Regions from separate parts of the Bacillus sp. SSR7 genome, predicted to be linked through region 1. Evidence: riboswitches for the same ligand, from Rfam matches in the RefSeq annotation. Region 1 holds a riboswitch; each other region holds the start of a gene.
What was found. Region 1 has a riboswitch for lysine ahead of AC0NJG_RS15120 (amino acid permease). Riboswitches for the same ligand answer to the same signal wherever they lie in the genome.
Positions count from the first base shown of each region.

Region 1 (10,632 bases):
ACGATTTTGAATTGTACGTGCTAAAGCATCGAGCGCATCCGCTGCATGTGCAGTAGAATGTGCCCAGCCTTTTCCTTCTACGTAACCTCTTACATCTTCTTCTAAATATACATATTCCAACACTTGTTCTGCCACACTGTACAGTTGCTCTTCAGATAACAGTGGTTCTCTTTCATGAACAGATAAAATAAGTGGTGGAATTAATACGGAGAATGCACGTTTAAATACAGAATCTGTTCCCTTTTCACCAATTTTATAAAATAAATAATCAGGGCTAATTGCTTGCAGCATTAATCCTCGTAACTCTTTTTGTCTAAATACATCATTTGTAATCCATTTGTGAAGCGTACTATATATCAAATCATCACGCAGTTCAGCATCAGGTGATCCGATATAATCTAACATCCACTGGGCATATGGATATGCATCTACGTCTTCTGGTACAGCATAATTATTATTTTTAATTTGTAGTAGTTCTTCTTTTAGTTCTAGTACTTCATTCATTATATTTCTTGTCCCCTTTTTGCGTTTTTTATTGTCTTATCCCCTTTTATTTGCTTCATAAAATTAATTTAATTATAACAATAAACAAAAAGCTATACATATATTTCTGATTATGTATTACGCTCTTTCATGAAATATAACTTCTGGATTTTCTAAATCACTATTCTGAAATATAACATCCGTACACTCTTTCGGATTATGCTCATCTATATACATCTTACAGGCCGCATGATATCTGTTTAAAAACATTTTCTCTGCTTCTTCATAACTTCCAAAAGCCTCAGCCTCGCGCTTTGCACCACGTTTTCTCGCAATCTCAAAATCTGTATCTACAAAGATTTTGTAATCAAATAAATGCGCAACGTCTTTTTTCAATAGAAACGTTCCATCTACTATTAATATCATATTTTGCGTGGCCACTAGTGGCTCATTATGTATAGGCATATCTGTTATTAAGTTATGAGAAATCGTTTCATACTGTAAATTCCCGTTAGGTCCTAAAGGCATTAATAATCTTTCTTTGAAAGCTGTATAATCGTGTGCATCTTCATAATACCCTCTTGCAGATTCTTTTCCTTTTGCATAGCGAATCACTCTTGGATTATGAAAATCATCAATACTGGCGCGTGTTACTGGTAATCCTCGTTTTTTTATTTCTTCCGCTAGTTCGTTTGCAAATGTTGTTTTTCCTGATGCTGTAATACCACTTACTCCAACTCTTGTTGGATAGGTTAAGTTTAGCTTTAAAATATGATCTGCAATTTCTTTGATTCGTTGTTTTCGGTTCATGATATCTCCCTTTATAATTAGTTTACATAATATAATTACAAGTAACAATTTATGTCACTATTTGTCGGTAAATCGATATCCTTTGGTGAATCGTTGATATATTATTAGCTTACTTCCCCTTAAACCCTCGATATAAAGCAGTCCGTAACTCTTGTTTGTATTCTGCAATCTCTGGCATATCAATTTCTTCTGCTAATCGAATTGCCAATTCAATATCATACGGTACACGTACGAGTTGTATGGAAAAGCTCGCTGCTTCTTTTTCATTGTAAATCCCTTCGAATATTAAATAAGAAGCTTGTGTAATTTCAAGCGGATTTCCTACACTACCAGCATTACATAATGTTTTCCCTCTGAAATTTTGAACGAATGCTTGGTGAACGTCACCGTAGCAAACGACATCTGGTTTTCTTTCCCCTTCTATATTCTCTGTGAGATCACTATTTTCGAACATACTCATACGTTCTTCTCTTGAAGCGTGTGGTTGAATTCTTTCATATAAACTTCTCGGTGACGCGTGGAACATACGAATGAGTTTGCCGCTCATATAAAACTCAATCGAAAATGGTAAGCTTCTTAAATAGTCATTTTGTTCTTCTGATAATTGTTTTTGATGCCATTTTAACGCTTCAAATTCAGTCGGTTTTGTAATGAAATCATCCCAGTTCCCCATTACAACTCCTTCACATTCTTTACGAATGATTTCAATTACTTCGCTAGAATGAGGACCTTTTCCTACTAAATCTCCAAGACAAATAATGCGTTCGATTCCCCTCAATTTAATATCTTGGAGTACCGATTCTAAAGCTGGAATATTACCATGTATATCTGAAATTACCGCAATTTTTTCCATATGTATTCCTCCTTTATTTATTACATTCACTTGATTGATACCATTTTGGAATATAGGATGAAAAATGATTATGATCTTCTAAAATCGCGTTCAATCTTTCCTTCATATCTTCTACTAAATGCGGCGTGCTTCGGTTTGTCCATACGATATCCGCTGGGAAGGTCATAGCTGCATATAATGAGTACAGTTTCCAAAAATGAAGTGATGGTTCCCCTCCGCAATAACCGTGAACTTGTCCAACCGCAAATGGTTTGCTTATTCTTGTAGTAAAAATCGCTACGTTATAAAAATCATGTATGGGATCGCCAAAATCATATCCACTAAAATCGATAACGATAAACTCCTTATTATGAATCATACTATTTGCTGGATGGAAGTCATCGTGTAAAAATGTGATTGGACGATTTTTCAATAATTGTTTATGCTCCTCCACAAATCTTAATACTGGCTTCAAATCAAGGAAATCTATTTCATAGTTTGCTAACGCATCTACGTATCTTTCGTATTTATTCCATCGAACCGTTTCCCATCCATTACTTGCACTTTCTCTTTCAATTGAGTGAATCTTCTTTAATACTTCACCTGCTTTTCTTCCTGCATGATACTGTTCTTCCACCGTTAGCTTACTTAAGCTTTCTTCACCATTTACACCTTGGGCCCATTCAAATACTTGAACACATTTATTTAATTCCTCAAGTTTTATGAAATGAATTAAATTAGGCGTTGGAATATGTAATGACTCTAATTGTTTCATATACGTATATTCTTCTTGTTTACGTTCAAAATGAACTACATCACATACTTTCACAAAATATGTTACTCTGTTTTCTAATTCTATTTTATATTTCTCTTCATGTGAAAAACCTTTTGAAATAGCTGTACACTTTACAATACGAGGCCATTCTAGTTTTCTCTCTATCTCTCTAAGCATTTCCTTCACAACGTTCACCTCTATTAATATATATACAAACTACCTAACACTTCATGCCCTCGTTTATTTTCCCCTTTAAACTCGACTGCAAATGGATATTCGCCATGATTCTTTAGGTATTCTTGCACTAGACCTTCTCCAATCGGCTCACAAAACTGCACATGAATGTCACCAAATGATACACTTTGACATTCAGCATTCCATTCATCATTTTTCACGACTGAGCCTGCAGTTAGCTCCATTACTTCTTTCCATATTCGCAACGTTTCTCGAACATTTTTCACTGCGTAATGAATCGTTTCAATTTGTTGTACGTTGTTTTTATGTTCCGTGATTGTGCCAATGTTACGTAAATCGTTTCTTCTTTCTTCATCTGTTTCATTCCAATGTATAAAGAAAGGTAATTTCGGTCCGTTCTCTTCTTGCTTTACAAATAACATTTTCCATTCTAAAAGGCGACCATCTTTTCTCATACGTTTCCCTTCAAATGGTCCTATCGTATGTAAACCATGCTTACTAAACTTTACTGCTAGCTCTTCAATTGCATCTGTTCGAATTGCGATTTGAAGCATTCCTTCTCCGTCTTGTAATTTCACTACCGTTTCTTGTACTAATGGATTGTCTGCTTTCTTCGCTTTTTCTTCATGCTGAACTGCCAGAAATTCTATATATGATAAATCAAAATAACATAAACTATTGCAAGTACCCCAATTTGTATGCTCTCCGCCTAGTGTAGTATGAAATCCACGCTCCTGCATTTGTTTTGCTGCTTCCTTCGGTGTACAATTCACCGCATGTACAAGATGATCAAATCGTAACATGTCTTTCTCCCCTTTCTCTCCATCCTTTTATTGTATATTTTATTTTTCTTTCATTCAATTTAAAAAACTTTAAAACCTAGTTGATTTATACGATTAATATGTATTATAATAAAACAAATTTAATTATTGCTGATTGGAAAAACCAAAGGCACTTTTCTCATACGGGAAAAGTGCCTTTTTCATTTATTATTACAGGGGGATAATTTATGCAGAAATTAATTGTCTTTGCTATTATTGGATTTTTCGCTCAATTGATTGATGGAGCACTTGGAATGGCGTATGGGGTAACATCTACCTCACTATTATTAATGTTTGGTATCGCACCGGCTGTAGCTTCCGCTTCTGTTCATTTAGCTGAAGTCGTTACAACCGCCGCTTCTGGTGCATCTCACATCAAATTTGGAAACGTTGATAAATATACCGTTTCCAGGCTTACATTACCAGGAGCAATTGGCGCATTTGTTGGGGCATGTTTTTTAAGCAATTTACCTGGGGATGTCATTAAACCATACATTTCTGTATTTTTATTTACTTTAGGGGTTTATATTTTATTACGATTCATTATTCAAAAACAAGTTGTTACTTCAAATAAACGTATGTCGGCTAAACAACTTGTTCCGCTTGGCTTATTTGCTGGATTCGTTGATTCAACTGGTGGTGGTGGCTGGGGTCCGATTACGACACCTGTACTTTTAGCAAGAGGAAATGAAGCTAGAAAAGTTATCGGATCTGTAGATACGAGTGAGTTTCCTGTCTCACTCGCTGCAACAATTGGTTTCTTCATCTCACTCGGCTGGGAACAAGTAAGTTGGGTTTGGGTATTTTCGTTAATGCTTGGCGGTATTGTCGCAGCTCCAATCGCTGCATGGTTAGTGCGCATCGTTCCTTCTCATTTACTTGGCGTATTAGTTGGTGGCCTTATTATCTTTACAAACATTCGTACACTACTTACTACATTTAAAGTGGATCCAACGATTATTTCACTTTCTTACGTGGCAATTGGTCTTGTCGTTATTATTTCTATTTTCATTGCTGTTCGCAATCATTCTAATCGTTCTAACGCATCGACCACCGGATATCCGAATGATCAAAAGCAAATGCTACCTTAACGAAAAAAATACCGCCCGATATACTTCGAGCGGTATTTTTTATTTTTCTAATTTCCAATTAATCATTGTTTCTGTAGTACCCACTCTTTTCATATGTAATTTCTCTAATACACGAATCGAGCTAATATTATCAAGAAGTGTCTCTGCAATAATCGTTTCTACCTGTCCTGTTTGAAAAGCCCAATTTATTAATTCTCTTACAGCTTCTGTCGCATACCCTTTATTCCAATATTTCTCAATAAAACCGTAACCAACTTCTACTGTATGTTTCTCGTTCGGTTTCCCTTTAAACCCTATATCACCTAGAACGATGTCATCTTCTTTTCGAATAACATACCACGCCCCCCAAGGTAATAAAGCCACATCTTGTTTTACAGTTTCTACATGCCCTACAATATGTGGACCACTATTAAATCCTTGCTCGTTAGCGACGTGCATCCTTTCTTCTGTACACGGCACTATATAGAGTCTTTCTGTTTCTAATTTCATATTGATTTCCCCTTTTTACTTAAGCTTTACTTTAATTATAACAAAAAATATGACTTTATTATGAATGTCGAATTATATTTTCTGAATTTTCTTTTATTTTTGAAGGGTTTTTTAATATTTTTTGCGAAACATTTGTATAACAATTTATTTCTTTGTTTTTTTTTACATAACAGTAGGTTCGGACGGAGTTTAGCAAGCGTTTCCTAAACAATAACCGATATTTTTTGACTTTTCCTAACAAAAAATCTTGCAATATATTCAGAAAGTCATTACAATTGCCATATATTAAAAATCTTAGCAATATATCAAATCCTCATCAATCCGATGAGGTAGAGGTTGCGACTTTTAAGAGTAAAACGGACGAGACACAGAGAATGTCACCGACTCCGTTTGAAAGGAAAAGTTGCCGAAGTTTCTATTTCTTCTCTGGAAATATGAGCTGGGGCTGTCTCCGAAAGGAACAGAACTGTCACGTTTACAAAATTACCGTGTAAACGTGGGGTGCTATCTTAACGGAAGGGTATGATGGGGTGGTTATTTGTGAAACGTTCCGCCAAATTCCTTTGGCGGTTTTTTGTATTTTTCTCCCCCGCTCCTTCCTATCTTACAAGAAAAGGAGTGTTGAACATGAATAGCGCAACGAATCAAGCTACCTCTAAAACAGAAACTACAAAAGGAAAAGGTGAATTAAGACGCGGTCTAAAATCTCGGCACCTTACGATGATTTCTCTCGGCGGTACAATTGGTACCGGACTATTTCTTGCCAGCGGTGGTGTCATCCATTCAGCTGGACCTGGTGGCGCATTAATTGCATACGCCGCAATTGGAATTATGGTTTACTTTTTAATGACAAGCCTAGCTGAACTCGCAGCTTATATGCCTGTTACTGGATCTTTTAGCACGTACGCAACAAAATTTGTTGATCCATCACTTGGGTTTGCACTTGGATGGAACTATTGGTATAACTGGGCAATTACTATCGCTGCTGAACTAGCGGCTGTAACATTAATTATGAAATTTTGGTTTCCAAATACTCCTTCCCTCATTTGGAGCGGATTATGTTTAGCTATTATTTTCCTTTTAAACTACTTATCTGTTAAAGGGTTTGGTGAATCTGAATATTGGTTCGCACTTATTAAAGTAGTTACTATTATTATCTTTTTAATTGTCGGCTTTATGATGATTTTCGGAATTATGGGTGGCGAAACTGTTGGCTTCAAAAACTTCACTGTTGCAGATGCACCATTTAACGGTGGTATCATGGCAATTATCGGTGTATTTATGGCAGCTGGTTTCTCATTCCAAGGAACAGAATTATTAGGTGTAGCTGCTGGTGAAACATCTGATCCAGAGCGTAATATTCCGAAAGCAATTCGTTCGATCTTTTGGCGTATTCTCTTATTCTATATCCTTGCGATTCTCGTTATCGGTTTATTAATTCCTTATACAACTGAAAGCCTTGCCGCAAGTGATGTAACAGTAAGTCCATTTACACTTATTTTTGAAAAAGCAGGCGTTGCCTTTGCTGCTTCTGTTATGAACGCTGTTATTTTAACGGCAGTACTTTCTGCTGGTAACTCTGGTATGTATGCATCAACTCGTATGCTTTGGGACTTAGCTCGCCAAGGGAAAGCACCAAAGTTTCTTGGTAAATTAGATAGCCGCGGCGTACCTGTTAACGCATTAATCGTAACATCAATTGTCGGTAGTATCGCTTTCATTGCTTCTCTATTCGGTGACGGTGTTGTATACATTTGGTTATTAAATGCATCAGGAATGTCTGGCTTTATCGCTTGGGTTGGAATCGCAATTAGTCATTACCGTTTCCGTAAAGCATATATTGCACAAGGAAAAGATTTAAATGACTTACCTTATAGAGCAAAATGGTTCCCATTCGGTCCACTCTTCGCATTTACGCTTTGTATTATCGTAATTTTAGGACAAAACTACGGCGCATTTATGGGCGAATCAATCGATTGGAATGGTGTACTCGTTTCGTACATCGGTTTACCACTCTTCTTAGTACTTTGGTTAGGATATAAATTTACGAAAAAAACGAAAGTGATTCCACTTGATAAATGTGAACTAAAATAAAGTGAAATGAGCAAACAAATTTGTTTGCTCGTTTTTTGTTCCAAACCTCTTTGCTTCCCTATTGCTCCTGTTTTTGCCATAATAGAAGAAATATAAATAAAGGTTGGGATACCATGAACATTCGCATTACTGATGAAGCAAAAACAGCTATACATAGATTAGAACGTGAAGACAAAAAGATCATTCGCATTAGAGGGATAATGACAAACTCTTGTAGTATTTTCGTTGATGTCGATTTAATTTGGGATACATATAACGCAGATGACGTTGTATATGAAGATGCTAATTTTACCGTACAAATGGATTCATTTACGAAAGACTACACTGGTGATACGGTGAAACTTGATTATAAGACGACTGGTTTTAGTATTACGACTCCGAGTGAGACTTTAGTTTATGGGTTGTCGATTAAAAAATAAAGATTGTTTTTATTTGACCACCGAGGTGAAAAAATGAGTAAATATGTTCCGTTAAAATTTTTGTTTAACGAAGAATTTGCAGAAAAAATGGCTGATTCTATTTGTAAACACGATCCTACTTTCTCTAAAAGAAACTTTGTATCTTCCGTAACATGTAAAGTTAAAAATTTAGAGTTAAAGCAGCGTATTGAAGTAATTGCAGATGAATTACACAATACTTTACAAAAAGATTTTAATGCAGCCATACATATATTACTGAAAACATTGGGGCCAGAGAATACAACAGAAGTAGGCACATTTACAAATGGATATATGTACATGCCTATTGCAAAATACGTTGAAAAATATGGGCTTAACGACTTTGAAACCTCATTCAACGCCATGTATGAAATAACGAAACGGAATACTGCTGAATATGCCATTCGGCCTTTTCTTGAAACATACCATGAAGACACACTAAATATATTACAACAGTGGATTCATGACGAGGACAGCCACATTAGAAGATTAGTTTCTGAAGGTACAAGACCAAGGCTTCCTTGGGCTAAAAAAATAGGAGCTCTGAAAGGTGACTTTAAGTACAATTTACAGCTTCTTGAGCCTTTAATGAATGACCCTTCTAAATATGTTCAAAAATCTGTAGCCAATCATATTAATGATATTACGAAAGAAGATAAAGAACTTGTTTTTCAATGGTTGCAGCAATTGCGTGATAAACAGCATCCTGTTAATTCTTGGATTATAAAACATGGGTTACGAACGATTATTAAAAATGGTACTTTACCACAAGATTTTTCTTTTTGAGTATTTTAAATAAAAAGTCCTTATACTTCAAAAATGAAGTATAAGGACTTTTTCTCTCCCAAACATTATCCTTGCCTTAAAATATTTTGAAACATTTCCGGCTTATTTCGTTCAAAACTTTCTATTAGTCCTTTTCCAAATATCGTTATACTCTTCTCCCAAGGATGACCTAAATAACCCCACTTAAAGTCCTTCTGAATAAAAAAGTAGTAATCTCCATTCGGAAATATTGGTATAATCCACTCATCAAATTCATTTCTTTCCAACTCTAAGTGAGGATTCACCCAATAACACTCATGTTGCCAATCTAGTGCCATTATATATTCATTCGATGCTGTATTTTCCTTAAACACTTGTAACGCTTTATCTTCCAAATCTTCATACACATCTAAATCTACCGATTCTCCAAAGTAATGAGAAATATTATATGTAATAAAAGGACTTGGCACCTTAAATGATGGAAATGTAGAAACACTTGGCGAAAACTCAAGTTCACTATATAAATTGTTCCAAATTCGATCATCCTCTTTGTCTGTAAACTCCATCCAGTTCTTCATTAAACAACACCTTCCCATGTAAGTTCAAAGGATTTTCACTCTATAATGCCGAATATATAAATAACCATTCTCACAAGGAGCGAATCTATATGAATCTATTCGAACACGAAACATAAAACCGCTTCTCATTCATAAGAGGTCCTCCTTTTTTCTTTTCTCATCATATTATTCATTGAAAAACAGGAGGACAAAATTATGAAACGTGATCCATTATTTTTAACTTTATTAGAAAGCGCCAATACAAATTTTAGTGGCTGGGATTTTTCTTTCATTTCAGAAACGGGTCGAATGAAGAGCGATCCTTTATCGTGGTCATACGGCAGCACCGCTTTCCAGCTTATGCAACGTGCAGAATCAATGCTGGATATGGGAACTGGCGGCGGAGAGTTTTTATCTATGTTACAACCGTACCCGTCAAATATTTATGCGACTGAGGGTTATGCTCCAAATGTGCCAATTGCTCGAAACAAATTAGAGCCTTTAGGAGTTACTGTTTTAGAAGTAACTGATGATACTGCATTACCATTTCAAGATGGGCAGTTTGATTTAATCCTAAATCAACATGAAGCATATGCTGCCTCTGAGGTAAACAGAACCCTTTCTCCAAATGGAATTTTCCTTACACAACAAGTTGGTGGTCTTGATTGTGCGGAACTAAATGAGCAGTTTAACGCACCGCTTAATAACGAATTTGCAAGTTGGTCTCTTGAAACAGCATGTAGTGAGTTAAAGGAAAATGGATTTACTATTTTAGAAGAAAAAGAAGAGTTCCCTTTTCAACGCTTTTACGACATTGGTGCGATTGTCTATTATTTAAAAGCGATTCAGTGGCAAATTCCTAATTTTACTGTCGAAAGGTATTATGAGGAATTATATCGTATACATGAAGTCATCTTACAAAAAGGGTATTTTGATGTGACGCAACATCGTTTTCTGATTAAGGCGATTCGCAGTTAATCATTAAGCATATGAAAAAGAGATGGATCTACCATCTCTTTTTTTCACTCAATATTTTCTATATTTAAACACTTCGTTTCACAGTAATAGCCTTTACCACCAACATAAACTTTTTCTATTTTATTCTTGCTATCGGTTGCTAATTTAACTAATATTTCAGAAGGCGAGTGTAAAGAATAACCTTGTTCAAATACATAGACTTCTTTTTGTAGGTAGCGCTGTTCATAAAGGTAGCAAGCTAATGCACCGTTTGAAGTTCCAGTGGCTGCTTCTTCGTTGATATCATATAGTGGAGCAAAGTTTCT
Region 1 is NZ_JBVVXV010000007.1:124,881-135,512, reverse strand. It holds gene AC0NJG_RS15155 (DUF2785 domain-containing protein) at 1-504, opposite strand, end outside; gene AC0NJG_RS15150 (nucleoside/nucleotide kinase family protein) at 622-1,293, opposite strand; gene AC0NJG_RS15145 (metallophosphoesterase family protein) at 1,403-2,146, opposite strand; gene AC0NJG_RS15140 (aminoglycoside phosphotransferase family protein) at 2,160-3,086, opposite strand; gene AC0NJG_RS15135 (VOC family protein) at 3,101-3,898, opposite strand; gene AC0NJG_RS15130 (sulfite exporter TauE/SafE family protein) at 4,105-5,007, shown strand; gene AC0NJG_RS15125 (GNAT family N-acetyltransferase) at 5,047-5,496, opposite strand; lysine riboswitch at 5,819-6,011, shown strand; gene AC0NJG_RS15120 (amino acid permease) at 6,124-7,590, shown strand; gene AC0NJG_RS15115 (iron-sulfur cluster biosynthesis family protein) at 7,704-8,009, shown strand; gene AC0NJG_RS15110 (DNA alkylation repair protein) at 8,043-8,813, shown strand; gene AC0NJG_RS15105 (DUF2716 domain-containing protein) at 8,879-9,370, opposite strand; gene AC0NJG_RS15100 (class I SAM-dependent methyltransferase) at 9,566-10,327, shown strand; gene AC0NJG_RS15095 (PhzF family phenazine biosynthesis protein) at 10,372-10,632, opposite strand, start outside.

Region 2 (10,632 bases), on a different contig from region 1:
TCCCATTAACAATTGGCGGTGGTATCGGACAATCAAGAATGTGCATGTACTTCTTACGAAAAGCACATATCGGTGAAGTTCAATCTTCTGTATGGCCTGATGATTTACGTGAAGCTTGCAAGAAAGAAAACATTCATCTGTTTTAATAGAAGAGAGAGAATAACTCAAAGAGTTATTCTCTCTTTTTTATTGTGTAAACGAGTGGTTTACAGCAGATTTTACCAATAGTTTCTTTCTTTTTCATCTCCCATTATGTCATAATTTGTTAAAGGAGGGGACGTTATGAGCTTAGGAGAGCAGTTAAAAAAACTACGAGAGTCAAAGGGATTTTCACAAGAGGATGTTGCTAAAAAGATTGGCGTGACGAGGCAGGCGGTATATGAATGGGAAAATGATAAAAGTTATCCGGATATTGATAATTTAATTTTACTAAGTGAAATGTACAATGTTACGCTCGATGAGTTAATAAAAAGGAATCAAAACATTGAAGAAAAAATACATATTGATGAAGAAGATGAGGATTTTGAGAAAGAGAACGAATTTGGTTTTTATATTGGATTTGGTTTGTTAATTATGAGTGCTTTCGTTGAATATGAAAAAATACAGGTGATTGTATTAGGCGTTGCATTATTCATGATGGTATTTTACTCAGATGTGAAGAAAGTTATTTTGAATGAATATAGATCGTTTTTTCATAGAAAAGAGCGATAAAATATAAAATGAGAAGAGTCAGTGATATTTCCTAGGAAAAGGTAAAGCGAATAATTAAATTATTTCATAATGATTTTTGGATGTTAGTGATATGTTAAAGAACTGTTTGGATAGAGTCTTGAAATCTATGTGTAAAATGAAAATATATTTTTAAAAACTCAAACAAGCATAACCACGTTCTGGAGTGAGGACGTGGTTAAAAATATAGTAGTTTCATTTATAATACATTAATTACTTGTTACCGAGTTCTTCCGCTAAACCGATTAAAATCCCTTCGGTTCCACGAATGTAGCAGAGACGGTAAGAGTTCTCGTATTGAACTACTTCACCAACGAGTTGAGCACCATGCTTAGTAGTAAGCCTAGATACCATTTCATCAATGTCTTCAACGGTGAACATGACGCGCAAATAACCGAGGGCATTGACAGGAGCTGTCCGGTGATCTCCTATAGCGGGCGGGGTAAGAAATCGCGAAAGTTCAATTCGGCTATGACCATCTGGAGTCACCATCATAGCAATCTCTACGCACTGCGAACCGAGTCCGGTTACGCGACCAGCCCATTCACCCTCTACAGTGGCGCGCCCTTCGAGTTTTAACCCAATCTCCTCGAAGAAAGAGATTGCATTATCAAGGGATTCTACAACGATGCTAACATTGTCCATTCTGAGTAATTTATTTTTTGACATTGTCTTTATCTCCTTATATGTAAAAGTGTATTATCTAATCATCTTCCTAATTATACTATTAAAAATTACAAATTCCTTTCAAACAAAAACACCTTGTCACAGTTTAGGAAAATATGACAAGGTGTTTTTAAGTATGTCATATAGTATCTTGTTAACAAACAATACCGAGACTTCCTTGCAAAAATATTTCTATCCTGTACTACATTAAATGATCCGATTGTTGTATAGAATTAATTGTATTTTTTTAATGACACATAAATTTTTTGTCACTCTATATAATGCAAACAGCTTTCTATTTTTAATAGGAAGGAAATAGATTCATATAATTTGTTTTAAGTAGTACCGCTGGAAATTAACTCATTTGTACTAAAGGCTCGATTTTCGCCATAAATGATTGATGCAGCGCCTCAACACCTGTCACTAAATGAAGGCGGTCAATAACGACAGACACTTTAATTTCTGATGTACTTACCATTTTAATATGAATATTTTCTTCTTTTAAAGTAGTGAACATATTCGCAGCAACACCTGGATTAGAGACCATACCAGATCCTACAATTGATACTTTTGCTAAATGATTTTCATATTCTACTGATTCATAGTGAAGTGCCTCTTGATTTTGTTCCAATACTTCTAATGTTTCTCTTAAATCATTAGAATGGATGGAGAAGGAGAGATGAACAGTTCCTTCATTTGTAATACTTTGAATGATGATATCTACATTAATATGTGCCGCTGCTAATGTAGAGAAAACAGTTGAAAGTGAACCTTGTTCTAATCCTTTCACTGTGATGCGTGTAATATTATCTTCAAATGCAATACCTTTAACGATTGATTGTTGTTCCATGTTACATTCTCCTTTTACAATTGTTCCGTTTTCTTGTTCCATACTTGAGCGAACTTCTAAAATGACATTATGATTTTTAGCAAACTCAACAGCACGCGGGTGTAATACACCAGCACCGAGGTTTGCAAGTTCTAACATTTCGTCATAAGAAATTTTATCTAATTTATAAGCATCTTTTACAACTCGTGGATCCGTCGTGTATACGCCAGTCACATCTGTGTAAATATCACATTTTTTTGCGTTTAGTGCAGCAGCTAATGCGACAGCAGTTGTATCAGAACCGCCTCGTCCAAGCGTTGTAATTTCAAAATCTTCACTGACTCCTTGGAAACCAGCTACAATAACAATCGTGCCTTTAGTAAGATAAGACTGAATTCGATCTGTATTAATTTCAGTAATCCGTGCACTACTATGTACAGATTCTGTCGTAATACCAGCTTGCCATCCTGTTAATGAAATCGCGTTATACCCTTTTGCTTGTAGTGCCATCGTTAATAATGAAATAGTTACTTGCTCTCCTGTCGATAGAAGCATATCCATTTCGCGTTTACTTGGATTTTCTGTAATTGCGTTAGCAAGTACTACAAGTTCATCTGTACTTTTTCCCATTGCTGAAACGACAGAGACGATACTATGTCCTCGTTCATATTCTTCAATAATTAAATTTGCTACATGTTGAATACGCTCAACACTTCCGACAGAAGTGCCACCAAATTTTTGTACAATCGTTTCCATTGCGAATTCCTTCTTTCATCCATTTTTAAGAATAGATTAGGACATATATAAATCCCAATATTCCTGTAGTTACCAGAGAAAAACAAAAAACACCATCTCAAATAAGTGAGGATGGTGCTGTTACAGGAAAAGGGAAACAGAAAACGGAGCTAATAAAAAAACCGCCAAAAAAGGAATACCATAAAAATGATATCTCTTTTTTGTAGATAGCTCTTCATACGTACACGTCTGTACATATGACAGTTCTGTTTCTATTCGAAAACAGCCCCAATCGATACATACAGAGAAATATATCGATTTCGGCAATACTTCCTTTCATCTAATTTCATAGACATCTCTGTGTCTCCATTAGAATACTCATAAGTATCGCAACCTCTATCTCACGTTTTAGGCGAGAGTGTTTGATTTATGAAGTTGTTGGTAACATTTGTTTTATAATAATTTAAATTTTTTGGGGAATCAAGTGTTTTGTATAAATTTTAAAAATTCTTTCTTTTATGAAAGGAAGTTTGTGAAAAATGTAGCAAAATAAATTTATTGCATGTACATTAAACTTATAGCGCATAGGAGGTGGAAGAATGAAGGGGAAAAAGCCTATTTATGTTTCGGCAGAAATGAATACAACAATGGAAAAATTATGGGAATACACGCAAGAACCACATATACATACAGAATGGGATGCTCGCTTTACTGAAATTTCGTATTTAGAGAAAAAAGAAGGAGAACCGCAGAAGTTTTTATATAAAACAAAAATCGGATTTGGACTTGAAATAGCTGGTGAAGGGGAATCGATAGGTGAAATAAGAAAAGAAACAGGTGAACGGATTTCTTCTTTAAAATTTTGGACAGACAATCAATTATCACTTATTCAAATAGGGCGTGGTTATTGGAAGTATACACCGTGTAAAGAACACATTCATTTTGAGACACAATATGATTATGATACGAGGTTTGGTCGTATAGGGAATGTAATAGATTTCTATATGTTTCGGCCATTATTAGGCTGGGCGACAGCTTGGAGTTTTGATGCTTTAAAATTATGGTTAGAAAAGGGACTTCATCCTAGATTGCTCATTAGAAGAACAATGACATATTGGTTCGTATGTTTTTTATTTGCTTTCGTATGGATGTATCAAGGAATAGTACCGAAACTAGTGTTTACTCATTCAGAAGAAGTAAAAATGTTATATGTGATGATTGGTTCAACTGAACATAGTATTTTTGTACTTAAAATAATTGGATTACTAGAAATTACTTTTGGTGTCCTATGGCTGTTGCCATTTCCAAAACGAAAAGTATTTGTCGTACATATTTTTATGTTAATAGCCTTAACGATAGCGGCAGGATTTACGAATGTCGCAAGCTTTACAGAGCCGTTTAATCCAATTACGTTAAATCTACTTCTAATTGGATTATCGATTGTCGGTTATATAAATAGTACGAATTTGCCAAGTGTAAAAAATTGCAAGAGGAAGAGAAAGGGATAATGTATGGCTAATATGTATGAAAGACTATTAGGGGATTCTTATAAAAAACTTCATCCGAAATTACAGAAACGTTATGAGATTACAGAAGAAAATAGCTTTATTGGAGAAGGAAAGATGGATGAAATTTACGGTGGTTCTTTTTTCGTAAAATTCATATTAAAAATTGCATCGAAGTTTCGAATGTTTTTCTCTGAGAGAGGTAAGGGAGTGCCATTTACAATACATAATACCGCTGAGCGTGATGAACATGGACATGAACTTGTGCGGTGGAATCGTACTTTTTATTTTCATAATAAGAAAAGATATTTTAACGCCGTTATGCAGTTGGATGAAGGGAATAATGAAATTGTAGATTGTTTTGGTGAACCACACATACTTGTTTCTACATTGAATTTTCATATTGATGAGGTGGGGGCAATGCATATTTCCTCAAAGAAACAATGGTTTTACATGTTTGGAAGGAAAGTTCCGTTACCTAGATTCTTATACGGAGAGGCCAACATTGTAGAAAGTTATGATGAAACACTACAATGCTTTCGAATTCATGTACAAGTACGCAATCCATTAATTGGTTCATTATTTTCATATAAGGGAACATTTGTGGAGAGGAAATAAATAATATGAAAAATATAATAGTTGGACTTGTTTGTTATATTGTTTTTCTAATATGTGATTGGTCAAATATAAACCCAGTGGAAGCAATTATTTTATTATCTATGTTGTTATTTATACCGATGTCATTTAGCATCATTGATAAGAAAACAAGAAATGGATCATATGTATTCTTTTATAAATTTGTATCGTTTTTATATCCAATCGCAGCAATTAGTGCAATGCTAGCTTTCGTAACAAGTCACTATTTCTTTGCGCTATTTTGGTTTGTATATACAGGAATTGTCGCGTTATTTGGAGTGAGTAGATTACTAGAAAGAGGATGGAAACCGTTAGAAGAAACGGCAATCGATAGTGCGTTTATTTATTTGTTTTTAGGTGGTTTCTGGTTTTTTGCCTCAGTAGCAAAGATTTCGATTATGCAGTTTACTTCTGACATTGTTCTACTCACAGCTGCACACTTTCATTATTCGGCGTTTCTATTGCCATTATCAGCTGGTTTAATAGGGCGGAAGAAAGAAAAGAGCAGTAAAGTATATGATGCAATTATGTTTATTATAGTCATTTCACCGATGACAGTTGCGATTGGAATTACATACTCAAGGATATTTGAATTTTTTGCAGTGTTCCTATATTTATGTGCTATTTATGGTTATGGGATTTATGTTTGGCGCACGAAATTTAATGCTATCAGCGCAAAGATTCTCCTGATCATATCGTCTAGTACACTCATGGTAACAATTATGTTTTCACTTATATATTCGTATGGGAATTTGAAACATGTAATGACGATTACAATTGCCCAAATGGTTTGGATTCACGGTGTTGTGAATGGAATTGGAGTAGCGTTACCGGCATTTGTCGGCTGGATGATTGAAAAGAGTGTTCCGAACTATAAATATTACGGGAAACCAATGAGCAGATTAAGAGGAAAGGCGACAGTTGGTGAAGCATTTTTACATAACAGAAATGTAATAGATAGTAAGGAATACAACGGTTTAGTTGATAAAATGAATGATTTTCATAGTGAAGCATTTGACGTGACAAAGATACCTTTAAGCATTATTCGGTTTTATGAAAATACAAAAGAGTATGAGTTACAATCGCATATTAAATGGACTCGTTCGTTCCGCCTGTTTGCATTTTGTTATGAGAAAATGAGTAAGCGTGTAGAACAAATACATTTAGGAATGGGCGGCAAGTGGGAAACAATGCACGGCTCTATCATAGGGGTAATGGATGAGAAGGATGGAAGGGAGAATGTAAGAGCTTGGTTAAGAAAAAATGAAGCAGGAGCATCTATTTTTGTAGCTCTTTACTCCAAACATACGTATAAGAATGAGACATATATGAATATCGCATTACCTCTACCATATTCGAATATGACGGGGATTTTAAAATTACGCAATGATCACGACGATTTAATTATTACTAGTAAGCTGAGAGGAAATGGTAAGGGAGATGAGGGAATCTATTTACATACTCGTTTTTTTACAATCCGTTTACCGTTAGCTGAGACGTTTATTATTAAAGAGGTAAAAGGTCAAATGCTAACAGCTCACCATGAAATGTGGATATTCAGAGTTAAGTTTTTAGAAATTGATTATGAGATTAAGAAAATAGAGGAGAAGTAAGAAAAGCTTGGAGAGATTCCAAGCTTTTTTACGTATGGGTAATGGTCATAGCGACTTGTTTATCTAAGTCTTTGTCCCAAACACGTTGAATTTCAAACGTACCTTTTTCAAAAAATAATGGAAATCTTTCTTTAAAACAATCTTGCATAGGAAGATTTAGTGCTGTATCGATTGGTACCCATAATAATTTGCCTTCAGGAGGATTCGAAAGGAGTTCACCTTCAAATGAATCTGTCCAATAGTTAAATACCATATATCGAACATTTTCTTTCGGATTTACATATTCATCTAATCCCTTAAAGGTTAAAGTTGAAACAAGTAATCCAGTTTCTTCTTTTACTTCTCGTTTAGCAGCTTGAACGATACTTTCTGGAAAATCTACTTTTCCTCCGGGAGCGATGTAACCAGGGAAGCCAAGATGATTGGGGCGCTGTATTAACAATACTTTGTTATTCTGCTGAATCATACACATTGTATACATACGGTGCTCTATATCTTTCCAATTGTAGCTCATATGAATCTCTCCTCTTAATAAAATCTTATAGTTTTTAACTATAGTTATGTATGACAAAAAATACAATAATAATACAAAATTATACAATTTTGATTGACTATTACTAATTTTCAGAACTATAATTAGTCTGTTATATAAATACATCGTACTTGAGAGGGGAATATATTCTATGAAAAATAGAATAATTGCAGCAGGAATAATTGCAGCTAGTATATTATCTTATTCATCTAGTAGTTTCGCGCAAACGAAAAAATTTCCAGATGTCCCAGCTAAACATTGGGCAGAAGACTCTATTTACTATTTAGTAGAGAAAGGTGCAGTTACAGGTAACGAAAAAGGAATGTTTGAGCCAGGAAAAGAAATCACTCGTGCAGAAGCAGCTACAATGATGGCTCAAATCTTAAACTTACCAATCGATAAAAATGCTAAACCATCTTTCGGTGATTCTCAAAACCAATGGTATACCCCATTCATCGCAGCTGTAGAAAAAGCTGGCGTTGTAAAAGGGAAAGGAGCGGGCGTATTCGATCCAACTGGGAAAATTGACCGAGTTTCAATGGCCTCTCTTATTGTAGAAGCTTACAAATTAGATTCTAAAGTAAATGGTACTCCAGCAACTAAATTTAGTGATCTAGAAAAAAGCTGGGGTAAAGCAAAAGCTAACATTCTAGTTGAATTAGGGATTTCTATTGGAACTGGTGACAAATGGGAGCCCGAAAAAATTCTAACTAAAGCAGAGGCAGCTCAATTTATAAAAAAGGCAGATGCTCTTAAAATAGGTAACCCTTTAGTAGAAAAGGTAGTTATTATTGATCCTGGTCATGGAGGATTTGATCCGGGGAATCCAGGGCAAGGCGTAGAGGAAAGTAAAATTGTATTTGATACATCTTTAAGATTACAGAAGTTGTTAGAAAAAAATACACCTTTAAAAGCTTTGTTAACACGTGAAGAAAACGGAAATCCAGGAAGTAACAAAAATGAATCTCTTGCGAATCGAGTAAAATTTGGTCAAGAGAACAATGCAGATATATTTGTAAGCATTCATGCAAATTCTTCTGAAAAACATGATGGTCATGGAACGGAAACATATTATTATAAAAAATCCAAGCGTGGAGAAGAGACACAGATTGAAAAGGATAGTGAAGTATTAGCGAATAAAATTCAAAATAGAGTAGTAGAAGCACTACATACAAGAGATAGGAGGATAAAAGACAATCACTCACTTTATGTAGTAAATAATAATACAGTACCAGCAGTTTTGACAGAGCTTGCCTTTATTGATAATGATATAGATAATGGTAAATTAGCTACTGAATCAGGAAGACAAATTGCTGCTGAGGCAGTTTATGCTGGTATTTTAGATTATTATGAATGGAAAGGTTTCGATGTTGCAAAATATCGTTTAGCTAAATAACAATGTTGATTGCTAAGCCCATCGTCTTTATATAGATGGGCTTTTTATGTAAGTTTATGTAATTTTGTATCGGAATAAAAAGATATATCGTATTATACTAATTATGAATAAAATAATGGTAGATTAGTTTATTTTTATCACGTATACTTTTACTGTTGACTAATTAAGAGTTTGTTAGTTTAATAGGGAAAATTATACGATAAAGGGAGGCAAGTTAACACGGGACAAGCATATAAAAAACGTGTTAAAAAATTTATGAAAAAAGTTATTTCTAATGTGTTAGCAGTGACAGTCGCGCTTCAAGTAGTGATGGCTCCAGCAACTTCGTTTGCATCTACAAAAGAATTTCCAGACGTTCCAAAAAATCATTGGGCACTTGAAGCAATTACTGATTTAACGTCAAAAGGAATTATTGCAGGTTACGATAATGGTAAATTCGGCTTCGGAGATGTTGTAACTCGTGAGCAAGTAGCAGCATTAATGTATCGCGCATTAAAACCAGAAGCAAAAAGTGATTATAAAAATCCATACTCTGATATTAGTGCAGGAACGACAATGTTCCCAAAGGAAATTTTAGCATTAACAGATATGGGGATTTTTGTAGGTGATGATAAAGGAACGTTTAGACCGAAAGAATCATTAACCCGTGCTGAAATGTCTGTTATTTTGCAAAGAGCATTTAAATTAGAAGTAAAAGCACCACATACATTTAATGATATAGATGCATCATATTGGTGGGCAAAAGAAGCAATTAGTGCATTGCAATCTAATGGTGTATCAATAGGGAATGGACTTGGAGGATTTGATCCATCAGGTGTATTAACACGTGAAAGCTATGCACAATTGTTATATAAAGCGATGCAAATTAAAAAGGATGTTCCTGCTGAACAGCCTTCATATATTAATCTAGATGTGACATTACCATCTAACGTAACAGCGCAAGAGATTGATAATTATATTCAAAGATTCCATCCAGATAGCCCGTTAGTTGGAATTGGACAAGACTTTATTAAAGCGCAAAATGAGTATGGTGTGAATGCACTATACTTAGCTGCACATGCAATCTTAGAATCTGGTTACGGTAAATCAGAAATTGCATATCGTAAACATAATTTATTTGGTTTAAGAGCATATGATCGTGATCCATTTGCATATGCAAAATATTTACCGTCATACGGACTAAGTATTTCATATAACGCTGATTATGTAAAAAAGAACTACTTAGAAGATGGTGCAAGATATTTCAAAGGTTACACATTGCCAGCAATGAATGTTATGTATTCAACAGATACAGCATGGGCTGGGAAAATCGCTAATATCATGGAACGCATTAAGCCTTTTAATAAAGCAGATTACCAAAATGCAAAACGACTACCGAAAAACCCTAATACATTAAATGTAGAAGTATTAAGTGAAGCGATTCCTTATACAGATTATGCAAAAGATGCAAAAGCTACTGTCCAATCTGTAGGATCTTACTATCAAGTTCCATTCCCGTTTAACAATCCAATTAAGAGTGTACCAAATGTGACACAAAATGAAGTTGGAAAATTAGAAAATGGTACAAAAGTAAATGTATATCGTGAAGATCCAAATGGCTGGGTAGAATTTTCATTTGAAAATGCGCAAGAAAAATATTGGACATTGAAGAAGAACTTAAAATTATAAATAAAAAGGTGTTTTCATTTATGAAAACACCTTTTTATTTATATTCATCAAGCGATATTCCATAATATGTAATATCCATAGGTTCACCAGATTTTACAACATGTTGATTAAACGTCCCTTCATGTTTCATTCCGATTTTCTCCATAATTCGCCATGAACCAGGATTATTTGTAAAAGCTGCTGCGAATATTTTATTTAAATGTAGCTCGTTGAATCCATAGTGTAGTAGTGCTTTCGCCGCTTCAGTACCAAATCCGTTTCCCCAATAAGGTTTTCCAATCCAATAGGCCAGTTCTCCACGTTTATGGATATGATTTAAATTG
Region 2 is NZ_JBVVXV010000006.1:278,182-288,813, reverse strand. It holds gene asnA (aspartate--ammonia ligase) at 1-146, shown strand, start outside; gene AC0NJG_RS14445 (helix-turn-helix domain-containing protein) at 283-711, shown strand; gene AC0NJG_RS14440 (VOC family protein) at 943-1,398, opposite strand; gene AC0NJG_RS14435 (aspartate kinase) at 1,751-2,980, opposite strand; lysine riboswitch at 3,180-3,366, opposite strand; gene AC0NJG_RS14430 (DoxX-like family protein) at 3,559-4,467, shown strand; gene AC0NJG_RS14425 (DUF4166 domain-containing protein) at 4,471-5,082, shown strand; gene AC0NJG_RS14420 (YndJ family protein) at 5,088-6,713, shown strand; gene AC0NJG_RS14415 (NUDIX domain-containing protein) at 6,742-7,227, opposite strand; gene AC0NJG_RS14410 (N-acetylmuramoyl-L-alanine amidase) at 7,397-8,641, shown strand; gene AC0NJG_RS14405 (S-layer homology domain-containing protein) at 8,897-10,309, shown strand; gene AC0NJG_RS14400 (GNAT family N-acetyltransferase) at 10,344-10,632, opposite strand, start outside.
Region 2: another riboswitch for lysine. It lies ahead of AC0NJG_RS14435 (aspartate kinase); the one in region 1 lies ahead of AC0NJG_RS15120 (amino acid permease).

Region 3 (10,632 bases), on a different contig from region 1:
CAGAGACTGCAATGTCCCCATCTCCAAGCGGATATTGGCGAAGGAGCTGACGTACGAGCGTCGTTTTTCCGCTTCCTGTTTTCCCAACAACCCCAAGCGTTTCCCCTTGTTTTAATGTAAACGAAACCTTCTTTAAATTTGTTTCAGTTGATGAAGGATATGAAAAGGTAACATCATCAAACTGAATATAATCCGGCTCTTGTACAAGCTTTGGATGTTTCGGATCCTTTACATCTGGTTCATACGCTAACGTTTCATTCACACGGTCGAGTGACGCATTTCCTCTTTGCATAACATTGATTAATTCGCCAATTGCGAACATCGGCCAAATCATCATCCCTAAATACACGTTAAAGGAAACAAGTTCACCAAGCGTCACCTTTGATTGAAATACAAGATATGCACCGTACACTAGACCAATTAAATAACTAAGACCGACAAGCATTTTTACAGTTGGCTGAAATAATGCATCAATTCTAGCTACTTTCATATTCTTTTCGTAGACGTCATCTCCTAAATGATGAAATCTTTCCTGATCTGCGTTCTCTTGCACATACGCACGAATAACGCGCACGCCAGCAATCGATTCTAGTACTTTATCGTTCATATCGCCGAACGCATCTTGCGCAACTGTAAATCTTTCATGCAATTTCTTTCCATATATATTCATCGCATATGCCATAATTGGAAGCGGGATAAGTGCTGCAAATGTAAGCTCCCAACTAATTGTAAATCCCATCATAAAGACAATTGTAAGCATATATAAACTCGAATCAACGAGCGTTAATATACCGAAACCAGCTGTCATAGCGATTGCTTTTAAATCATTTGTCGCTCTCGCCATTAAATCACCAGTACGATTTTTTTGATAAAAAGTCGGCGTCATCTTAAGTAAATGGCCCATAAATTTAGAGCGCATCGTCTTCTCCAGTACGAATGCACCACCAAACAATTGATGTTGCCATACGAAAGTGAGGCCATATCCAACTATTGTAACCCCAATTAAAATAAGAATAGACTGCATAATTGCTTCGTTCGTTAACGTTCCTGTTTTTATATTATCAATCGTAACCCCTAACACTTTCGGGGGAATAACTTCAACTATATTCACAATTAAAAGAGCTCCAATGGCGATACTATATCTCTTCCAATGCTCTTTAAAAAACCACTTTAACTTTAGTAATACTGAAAACAATGTAATCTCTCCCTTCTCGTTCTCGTTTACCTCTCATTTCTCTATCCACTATCCAGACCCATCACATTTACATTTCGTAGCCCATACAATCTCATCACATTTTTCCACCTTCCAAAGTTTTATTTAATAACATGGAAAATAAACAAAAAAAAGCATACCGCCGCTTGACGATATGCACAAAAATGCATAAAAGCGTACGTTACGATATACGCAACGTACGCTTCTTATAAGACAAAGATGCCCTATATATCCGCACGGGTTGCGTAATGATATAAATGTTTTCTGCCATTTAACAGAGCTAAGCCCTTTACATTTACGATTACAATCATTACGCACACCCCCTTCATTTATTTTCCATTTATAATCTTATAACTTTATTGAGTATTCTGTCAATTGTTTTTTTACACATGGAATAAAAATATATGATGCATCATTTTGAAATAAGAGAATGTTCTGCAAGAAAGGGCATACAAAATAAAAAAGGAATAAGAAATCGTTTTCACAAACATTTCATTTGAAAAATGTTATCAAACCCCCTACAATCACCTTATACTCACTCTTACAAGTTGCTATTTTAGGAGGACTAATCATGACAACTAGCAATACGTACAAATTTTATTTAAATGGAGAATGGAGAGAAAGCTCTTCAGGAGAAACAATCGAAATTCCATCTCCATACTTACACGAAGTAATTGGACAAGTACAAGCAATTACTCGCGGAGAAGTAGATGAAGCAATTGCATCTGCAAAAGAAGCTCAAAAATCATGGGCGGAAGCTTCTCTACAAGATCGCGCAAAGTATTTATATAAATGGGCTGATGAGCTCGTAAATATGCAAGATGAAATTGCCGATATCATTATGAAAGAAGTCGGTAAAGGATATAAAGATGCGAAGAAAGAAGTTGTTCGTACAGCTGACTTCATTCGTTACACGATCGAAGAAGCTTTACATATGCACGGAGAAAGCATGATGGGCGATAGCTTCCCTGGCGGAACGAAATCGAAACTTGCAATCATCCAACGCGCACCACTTGGTGTTGTATTAGCAATCGCACCATTTAACTACCCAGTAAACTTATCTGCTGCAAAACTTGCACCAGCATTAATTATGGGTAACGCTGTTATTTTCAAACCAGCCACTCAAGGTGCAATTAGCGGTATTAAAATGGTTGAAGCACTTCATAAAGCTGGTCTTCCAAAAGGCCTTGTAAACGTAGCTACAGGACGCGGTTCTGTAATTGGTGACTACTTAGTAGAACACGAAGGTATCAATATGGTATCGTTCACAGGTGGTACAAACACAGGTAAACATTTAGCGAAAAAAGCTGCAATGATTCCACTTGTATTAGAACTTGGTGGTAAAGACCCTGGTATCGTTCGTGAAGATGCTGACTTACAAGATGCTGCAAACCATATCGTAAGCGGTGCATTCTCTTACTCTGGTCAACGTTGTACAGCTATTAAACGTGTACTTGTACATGAAAACGTAGCGGACGAGCTTGTTGGCTTATTAAAAGAACAAGTAGCTAAACTATCAGTTGGATCTCCAGAACAAGACAGCACAATCGTTCCATTAATCGACGACAAGTCTGCTGACTTCGTTCAAGGTTTAGTTGACGACGCTGTTGAAAAAGGTGCTACGATCGTTATCGGTAACAAACGTGAGCGTAACTTAATTTACCCAACATTAATCGACCACGTAACAGAAGAAATGAAAGTTGCTTGGGAAGAGCCATTCGGCCCAATCCTTCCAATCATCCGCGTTTCTTCAGATGAACAAGCAATTGAAATTGCTAACAAATCAGAGTTTGGCTTACAAGCAAGTGTCTTCACAAAAGACATTAACAAAGCATTTGCAATTGCTAACAAAATCGAAACTGGTTCTGTTCAAATTAACGGACGCACAGAGCGCGGCCCTGACCACTTCCCATTCATCGGTGTAAAAGGTTCAGGTATGGGCGCACAAGGTATTCGTAAGAGCCTTGAGTCTATGACACGTGAAAAAGTAACTGTATTAAACTTAGTTTAATCTTATACAAAGAAGCTGATCTAAAATTAGATCAGCTTCTTTTCTATATAGATACTTCCCAAAAACGAAGTATTTCGTTCTACTTCCGATTTGGTTTTCCAAATCGAACTAAAACATGCCATAATAATTTTAATTCCTGAAGCACTTCTTCATAAGTTCCACGATCACTCCAAGATAATGGATTGCGTTTCAAATCCGCTACAGCAGAACCGATTATATTTGCATCGATACAATGATTCCGTGCAATGCGTCTTGCTAAAGATGGCATTTTTGAACCTCTAAAATCCATTGGAACGTCGTCTACCATAAGTACAAAACCTGTGTGCCAATACAAATCAATAGCATACTTCAGGCAAATTTCTTCTAAAGTTCTTCCTACATCCATACCCTTAAATGAAGGATCTACAACAAGAGCTTCCACGTCTTCTTTAAGAGAAATCTCTCCATGAATCTGCGCTTCAATATAATGATTAAGATTACGGGCTGGCTCTTTGCTTACTAAATCTATAAACGGCCTTTCCAGGTTAGCCAGTAAATGATTAACTAATCTTGTTGGAGTCAAATTCCCTTCACCAATTGCAAAATCTCTTACAAATGTCTCTTCCAAAAGAGCAGCTAAAATCATATCAAACTCCTCATAAGTCCCCTTTTCTTTTGGATCTTGATGCGAATCTAAATACGTATATGTAGAGCGATAAGAAACTTTTGGAGATAAGAGAAAGTAACATGATCCAAAACGCGGAGCAGGCCCATCTGGATGTAACATCAAATTTAGCGCTCCATACTTTGGCCGTTGATTATTCGTTACCCCCTCCAATTGATATGCCCCTCCAAATATTCTCTTTTCCCAAAGGTCACGTTCACCACCCGGATAAGCAGACACACTTCCATTAGATAGCAATGTTTCAAACTGACTTTTATATATTCCTTGTTCAAACAACGCTTCAGCAACACTTTTCATACTCGAATCGAGTCTGTCTGGATGAAAGTGTAAAGCGATCCTTGCATGAGATTTTAAGTTAGCGACAGCTTCTTCAAATATTTCATCTGTAATATTACACATGTTAAGTATATGATTAATTGTTGCTTTAGCCTCACGTTTTTCGTTCTCTGCATATTTTGAAATATACTCTAAAGCAAATAATTGAGACCTTGATAATTCCATAATCCAATCTCCCCTTTAATTGAAATGCCCTTAATCCTTTCAATTAAAAGTGCATTTTTTCCTTCTTATGCAACTAACCTAATTTATTGAACAAAAAGTACTTTAATACAGTCTAATTACAGATGCGAGCATTCTTTACGGGTACATCCACACATTCTACAGAAATTTGATACCCTAGCCATCGCTCAGCAATATGTTCAAATGAAGAAACAGAGCCTGTTGTAAAAAATCGATGCTTCGGATTCAGATTATCAGACAAAATTCCTTTGTGCTGTAAAATTGTGCTTAACTCTATCGCTGTTTCTTCTGCAGAACTAATAATCGTTACATCTTCTCCTAGTTCCTTTTTAATATAGGACTCTAAAAGTGGATAATGCGTACAACCAAGAATTAGCGTATCTATATCTTCTTTCGTTAATGGCAGTAAAGCTTGTTTCACTTGCTCGGTTACATATGCTGTATCTTCTAATTGATTTTCTACAACTGTAGCTAAGGTCGGGCACGCATGACTATGCACTTTCAAATATGTATCAAGCTCATGCAATGCTTTTTCGTACATATTAGATTTTATCGTACCTACAGTTCCAATTACTCCGATTTTCCCTTTCTTCGTTACTTTAATTGCCGCTCTTGCTCCCGGATGTATAACGCCAATAACTGGAATAGAAAGTGCTTCTTGCAGCGCAGTCAATGCAGCAGCTGCAGCAGTATTACATGCTACAACTAGAGCTTTTAACGGAAACTGTTTGAGAAAATCAACCATTTCAAATACGAAAGATTGTACCTCTTCTACACTTCTTGGCCCATACGGACAACGCTCATTATCACCAATATAATAAATGCTCTCTTTAGGCAATTGTCTTATAATTTCGCTCGCAACTGTTAATCCCCCAACTCCCGAATCTAATACACCTATTACTGAATGTTTATGACATACAGACATATACTTCATCCCCTTTTCAATCTTCTAGCGCCAATAACATTTATTATATTATGAAAATTCAATATTACATAATAATCCCTCCTTACTTTTAATCACAAACTCTTCTCTATAATCTGATTATTAATATATCCATTGACGTATAAAAATTCATTTGTTACTCTTAAATACGTTAATTTAATATTTAAATCCTCATTCGTATCTCGGTGAGGTAGAGGTTGCAATCATTAAGAGTATCATTTCCGGAGATGTAGTGGCATTGATGAAGGAATGAGAAAGGAATGGTTGCCGAAGTAAGTTGTGTCCACCATGCACACTTGCTGGGTCTGCATTTAATAAGTGCAGAACTGTCACAAACGTTTCGTTTGTGGAGAGCTATCGAGAGGTATGTCGTGGGTTTCTTATAAGATAGAAAGCATGTAGCGGCAAATTACGTGCTTTTTTTGTTTTGTTTGGGACTTCTCTTCCTGACTCAGGAAGACATACATATCTCCTCGCTTGACTTGGTTATACTAACTTTGGAGGTATTTTCTATGCAACAAAAAAAATGGGGCTTTTGGGTACTCACAGCTTTCGTTGTCGGTAACATGGTTGGTGCTGGTATTTTCATGGTGCCAAGTACGTTGGCACAAACAGCAAGCCCTCTCGGTGTCACTTTAGCTTGGTTAACAACAGGGTTTGGTGTTTTAATGCTAGCTCTTGTTTTCGGTAATTTAGCAATTCGTCGTCCTGATTTAACGACAGGACCACAAAGTCATGCATATGCTTTATTCTCAACACCAAAAAAGAAAAAAATGGCTGGTTTCAGTATGGTATGGGGATATTGGGTTGCAAACTGGGCAAGTAACGTTGCCATCATTACATCATTTGCGGGATATTTATCACTCTTCTTCCCAATTATGAAAGATACGCGACTACTATTTTCAATCGGTTCGTTTAACGTAGAAGTCGGAAAACTAATTACATTTACGATTTGTTCCATCTTACTTTGGGGAACTCATATTATATTAACAAACGGTGTAAGCGGAGCTGGAAAGCTAAACTTCTTAGCAACAACAACGAAAGTAACTGGATTCCTTTTATTTATTGTCGTTACATTATTTGCATTCGAAGCTTCTAAGTTTGGACAATGGTATACACCGATGATCGATAAATCAGGTGTATCACACGGTCTTCTTTCACAAGTAAATTTAGCTGCTCTTACAACGCTTTGGGCATTTATCGGAATTGAATCCGCGGTTCTTTTATCAAACCGTGCTGTTTCTCCAAAAACGGTAAAACGCGCAACAGTTGCGGGATTACTTATTACAGTTGCGATTTACTTAGGAATTACAATTTTAACAATGGGTGTACTTCACGTCGATAAATTACAAGCTTCTGAACGTCCATTAGCAGACGCACTAAACGCTGCAATGGGTCATGGCGGCGGGAAACTGATGGCATTACTTGCTCTTACTTCCCTGTTCGGTTCTATCTTAGGCTGGATTTTATTAAGCTCAGAAGTACCGTATCAAGCAGCAAAAGAAGGTTTCTTCCCTTCCTTCTTCACAAAAACAAATAAAAAAGGAAGTCCAATTTACTCATTACGATTAACAAACATTATGTCGCAAGTGTTCTTATTCTCAACATTATCAGGAACCATTGCGGAAGCTTATACATTCGTTATTACCGTATCAACACTGGCCTACCTCATTCCATATCTCGTTTCACCAATCTTCCAGTTAAAACTAGTCGCAACTGGTGAAACGTATAAAAATGAAATGCGGGCAAGAATTACAGATGGTATAGTCGCAGTTATCGCACTTTGTTACGCACTATGGGTTATTAAAACGGGTGCATCCGATATAAAAACGTTCCTTCTCGGAATTGGTTTATTCGTAATCGGCTTTGCCTTCTATCCATTAATGAATCGTGATCAGAAAAAAAATAACGAAAAGAAAAACGGGCAAGTTGCATAACGCAATTTGCTCGTTTTTTCTTTTGTAAAACATATATAATAGAACAAAGAGGTGAAAAACATGTCAATTGAATCACTATGGAGCAGCCGCTTCCAACAACATATTCAAAATATCATTACATACTTTGCACGTATGATTAACGGTTTACTATATAGCTTTATCTTTATTTCATGCGTTGGTGCATACTATTATGCTCAGTTTCTAAAAGCATCTCCTTCTAAAGGAATATCTTTACTACTCATAACGGTCGTTCTTACATTCATTATAACGAGATGCCCGATCCGTACCTTTATTCAAAAACCTGACGCTGTCTATTTGCTTGCCTTAGAAGAGAAATTAACATCTTATTTCAAAAAATCTCTTCTATATAATTATATCATTCAGCTTTTTCCATTATTATTTACGTTCCTTATTCTCGTTCCACTTGCCCTGCAATCATTACAAGTAACTGTACCTTTCTTATGTACAATCTTTATCGTTTTAATGATTACGAAAGCTTGGAACATATACATACATTGGATATGGCGCGATAGTCATGAAAAAAACATATGGTTCATTATTCGCATTACTTGTAACGCACTAATTACTTATATGCTGTTTTACTCAGCAAATGTTCTCATATTGGGCGGATTACTCTTACTACTTGCTTTCCTGCTTCTATATACGAAAAAACAGCCTACAAAACGAATACCGTGGGATTACATAATCGAGCAAGAAGAAAAAATGAACGTTCGTTTTTATCAATTTGCTAGCATCTTCACCGATGTTCCGCAACTAAATAAGCAAGTAAATAAAAGAAAATGGCTTACAACTTGGATTGAACCTTTATTACATAAAAAACGAGCAACTTTCTTCTATTTACATACACTAGCATTTTTACGCGGGAATGATTATTTCGGTATATATATTCGCTTAGGGCTAATTGGTGCCTTTGCCTTATATTTTATACCAAACATATACGTAAAAGGCGCTATCTCATATATCGTCCTATATATGATTTCTATGCAGCTCCGTTCCCTGTGGAAATATTTTTCGGGAAATATTATCGTAGCATTATATCCAATTGATACTGAAAAACGAATGAATCAATTTCTTCACTTAATCTTTATATTACTAAGCATTCAGCTCGTTGTATTTTCGAGTGTTATACTCATTGCTACGGGACAATTTTTACATAGCCTTATCGTTATGATTATCGGGTTACTCTGGATCAAATTTATTATTGTACCAAAAACGAAGCAACGCGTTTCTTCGTTTTAACGAAAAAAATTATCTTAAAAGGCAAGGAGAAAATAAATTCTCTCCTTGCCTTTTTTATTTTTCTTCCTCAAACAAGAATCCCCGACACAACCGATATTTTATGATTTTTACATACAAAAACGATAATACATGTTTACGTCCTAATAAAAAGGGTATGTATTAAATTAACAAGGGAAACGAACTGGGGGGATTAGAAATTTAAAAGGAAACAAACACTACGATGCATTGCTCAAAGAGGATTCTGGAACCGATACTATAATGTAAGGAGCTGACTGCAATGAGTAAAAAAATTGCTATTTTAATAACGGATTATTTCGAGGATACAGAATACACAGAGCCAGTAGAAGCTTTTCATCAAAAGGGATATGAATTAACAACTATTGAAACGGAAAAAGGGAAAACGGTACACGGTAAACAAGGAAAAAGTGAAGTGGTAATTGATAAAAGTATTGATGATGTTTCTCCAGATAACTTTGATGCCCTCTTCATACCGGGTGGATTTTCCCCAGATATACTGCGTGCAGATGCGCGTTTTGTACGCTTTAGTAAAGCATTTATGGATGCGGAAAAACCTGTTTTCGCTATTTGTCATGGACCTCAGCTACTCATCACTGCACAAACACTTGAAGGACGTGATGTGACTGGATATAAATCTATTGAAGTCGATTTAAGAAACGCTGGCGGAAACTTTCACAACAAAGAAGTAGTCGTATGTCAAAATCAATTAGTTACAAGTAGACAACCGGAAGACATCCCGGCGTTTATTGAAGAATCGTTGCGTATATTAGGATAGCTACTTTGGTTAACTAACCTCCTTTTATTTACATGAAAATAATGAATCAGCCCTCACCAACTGGTCGTTTACAAGCAATCTGACCTCCACAAATAGCAGGATAAATAAAAAGAAGGGAATCCAAAAGTTCAGTTTTAATAATCTTTTGGATCCCCCCTTTTCTCGTCCGAAAATTTCCAATCACTTTTCATAGGCAATTCTCATATAGTGAAAATGACTATACAATTCCTATCCATAAGTTAAATCATGATTTTACACATATATAAATACAAAAGATGGGAGCCTTATTTATGAATAACAATCCACCTTCAACGCCCCCAAATCCAACGGAAACGAATAATAATGAAGTGAGCTTACAAACGTTACGCGTCATCGGACTTATTGTACTGATTAGTGGCTACATATTAGTCACTCTTTCTGAAGTGGGAACGTTAAAAAATCTTTTACTACAACCGAGCACCACTCCAAATTTAGCTGAAGTTGATCCGTTTTAAAGGCCATATGAAAAGCGATTTCTAGCATCGCTTTTCATATCGTTTTATCCAATCTGGGACACATTTCTTTCACCCTCATACTTCTCTTTCCCTATCGCTTTCATAAATAATAAAATACTGCTCATACCAACGATAAAGTACAGAGCACTCATCCCCCAAGATGCAAGAAATGAACCTAGCATAACACCTAATGCCCCGTTCATTTTTGCCACTTGAAAGACCATTCCGTTAATCGCCATATATGAACCTCTCGCCTCATTTGGCACCATATCTGCCATAATAGATTGACGTACTGGCACATACATCATCTCACCTACTGTTTGGAAAAGCCCTGCAAATAATAAAATCCATAAGCTATTGCTCGTTCCGAGTATTGTAAATCCAATTGTATAAATGAACAAACCTACATATAAGATTTTCAAATCGTTGAAGCTTTTTAGCATTTTAATAAGCAGAGCTGAACATAACACTACTAAAATTGTATTCTCTGCTGAAATCCAGCTCAGCATGCGAATACCTGTTAAATCAAACGTAACACCATTCCCGAATAAAAAGTGTACCGTTTCAAATTCCTTCTGCAAACGTACTCCTAAATAATTATTAATTTGAAACTCTAATGATAATGTACATATACTCGCTGCACAAAAAATTAAAAACGCTCTATCTTTCATTACAACTTTATAACTATCTGCCATATCTTTTAATATATTTTTCTTCTCTACTGTTTTTCTCGCTACATACACCTCTTCCATATATACAGCCATCACATATAAAGTAATAATTGCAACTACTGTTAAT
Region 3 is NZ_JBVVXV010000019.1:18,754-29,385, forward strand. It holds gene AC0NJG_RS24880 (ABC transporter ATP-binding protein) at 1-1,195, opposite strand, end outside; gene gapN (NADP-dependent glyceraldehyde-3-phosphate dehydrogenase) at 1,785-3,224, shown strand; gene AC0NJG_RS24890 (DUF3626 domain-containing protein) at 3,304-4,389, opposite strand; gene racE (glutamate racemase) at 4,502-5,332, opposite strand; lysine riboswitch at 5,534-5,715, shown strand; gene AC0NJG_RS24900 (amino acid permease) at 5,863-7,287, shown strand; gene AC0NJG_RS24905 (ABC transporter permease) at 7,348-8,547, shown strand; gene AC0NJG_RS24910 (type 1 glutamine amidotransferase domain-containing protein) at 8,825-9,340, shown strand; gene AC0NJG_RS24915 (hypothetical protein) at 9,631-9,834, shown strand; gene AC0NJG_RS24920 (MDR family MFS transporter) at 9,879-10,632, opposite strand, start outside.
Region 3: another riboswitch for lysine. It lies ahead of AC0NJG_RS24900 (amino acid permease); the one in region 1 lies ahead of AC0NJG_RS15120 (amino acid permease).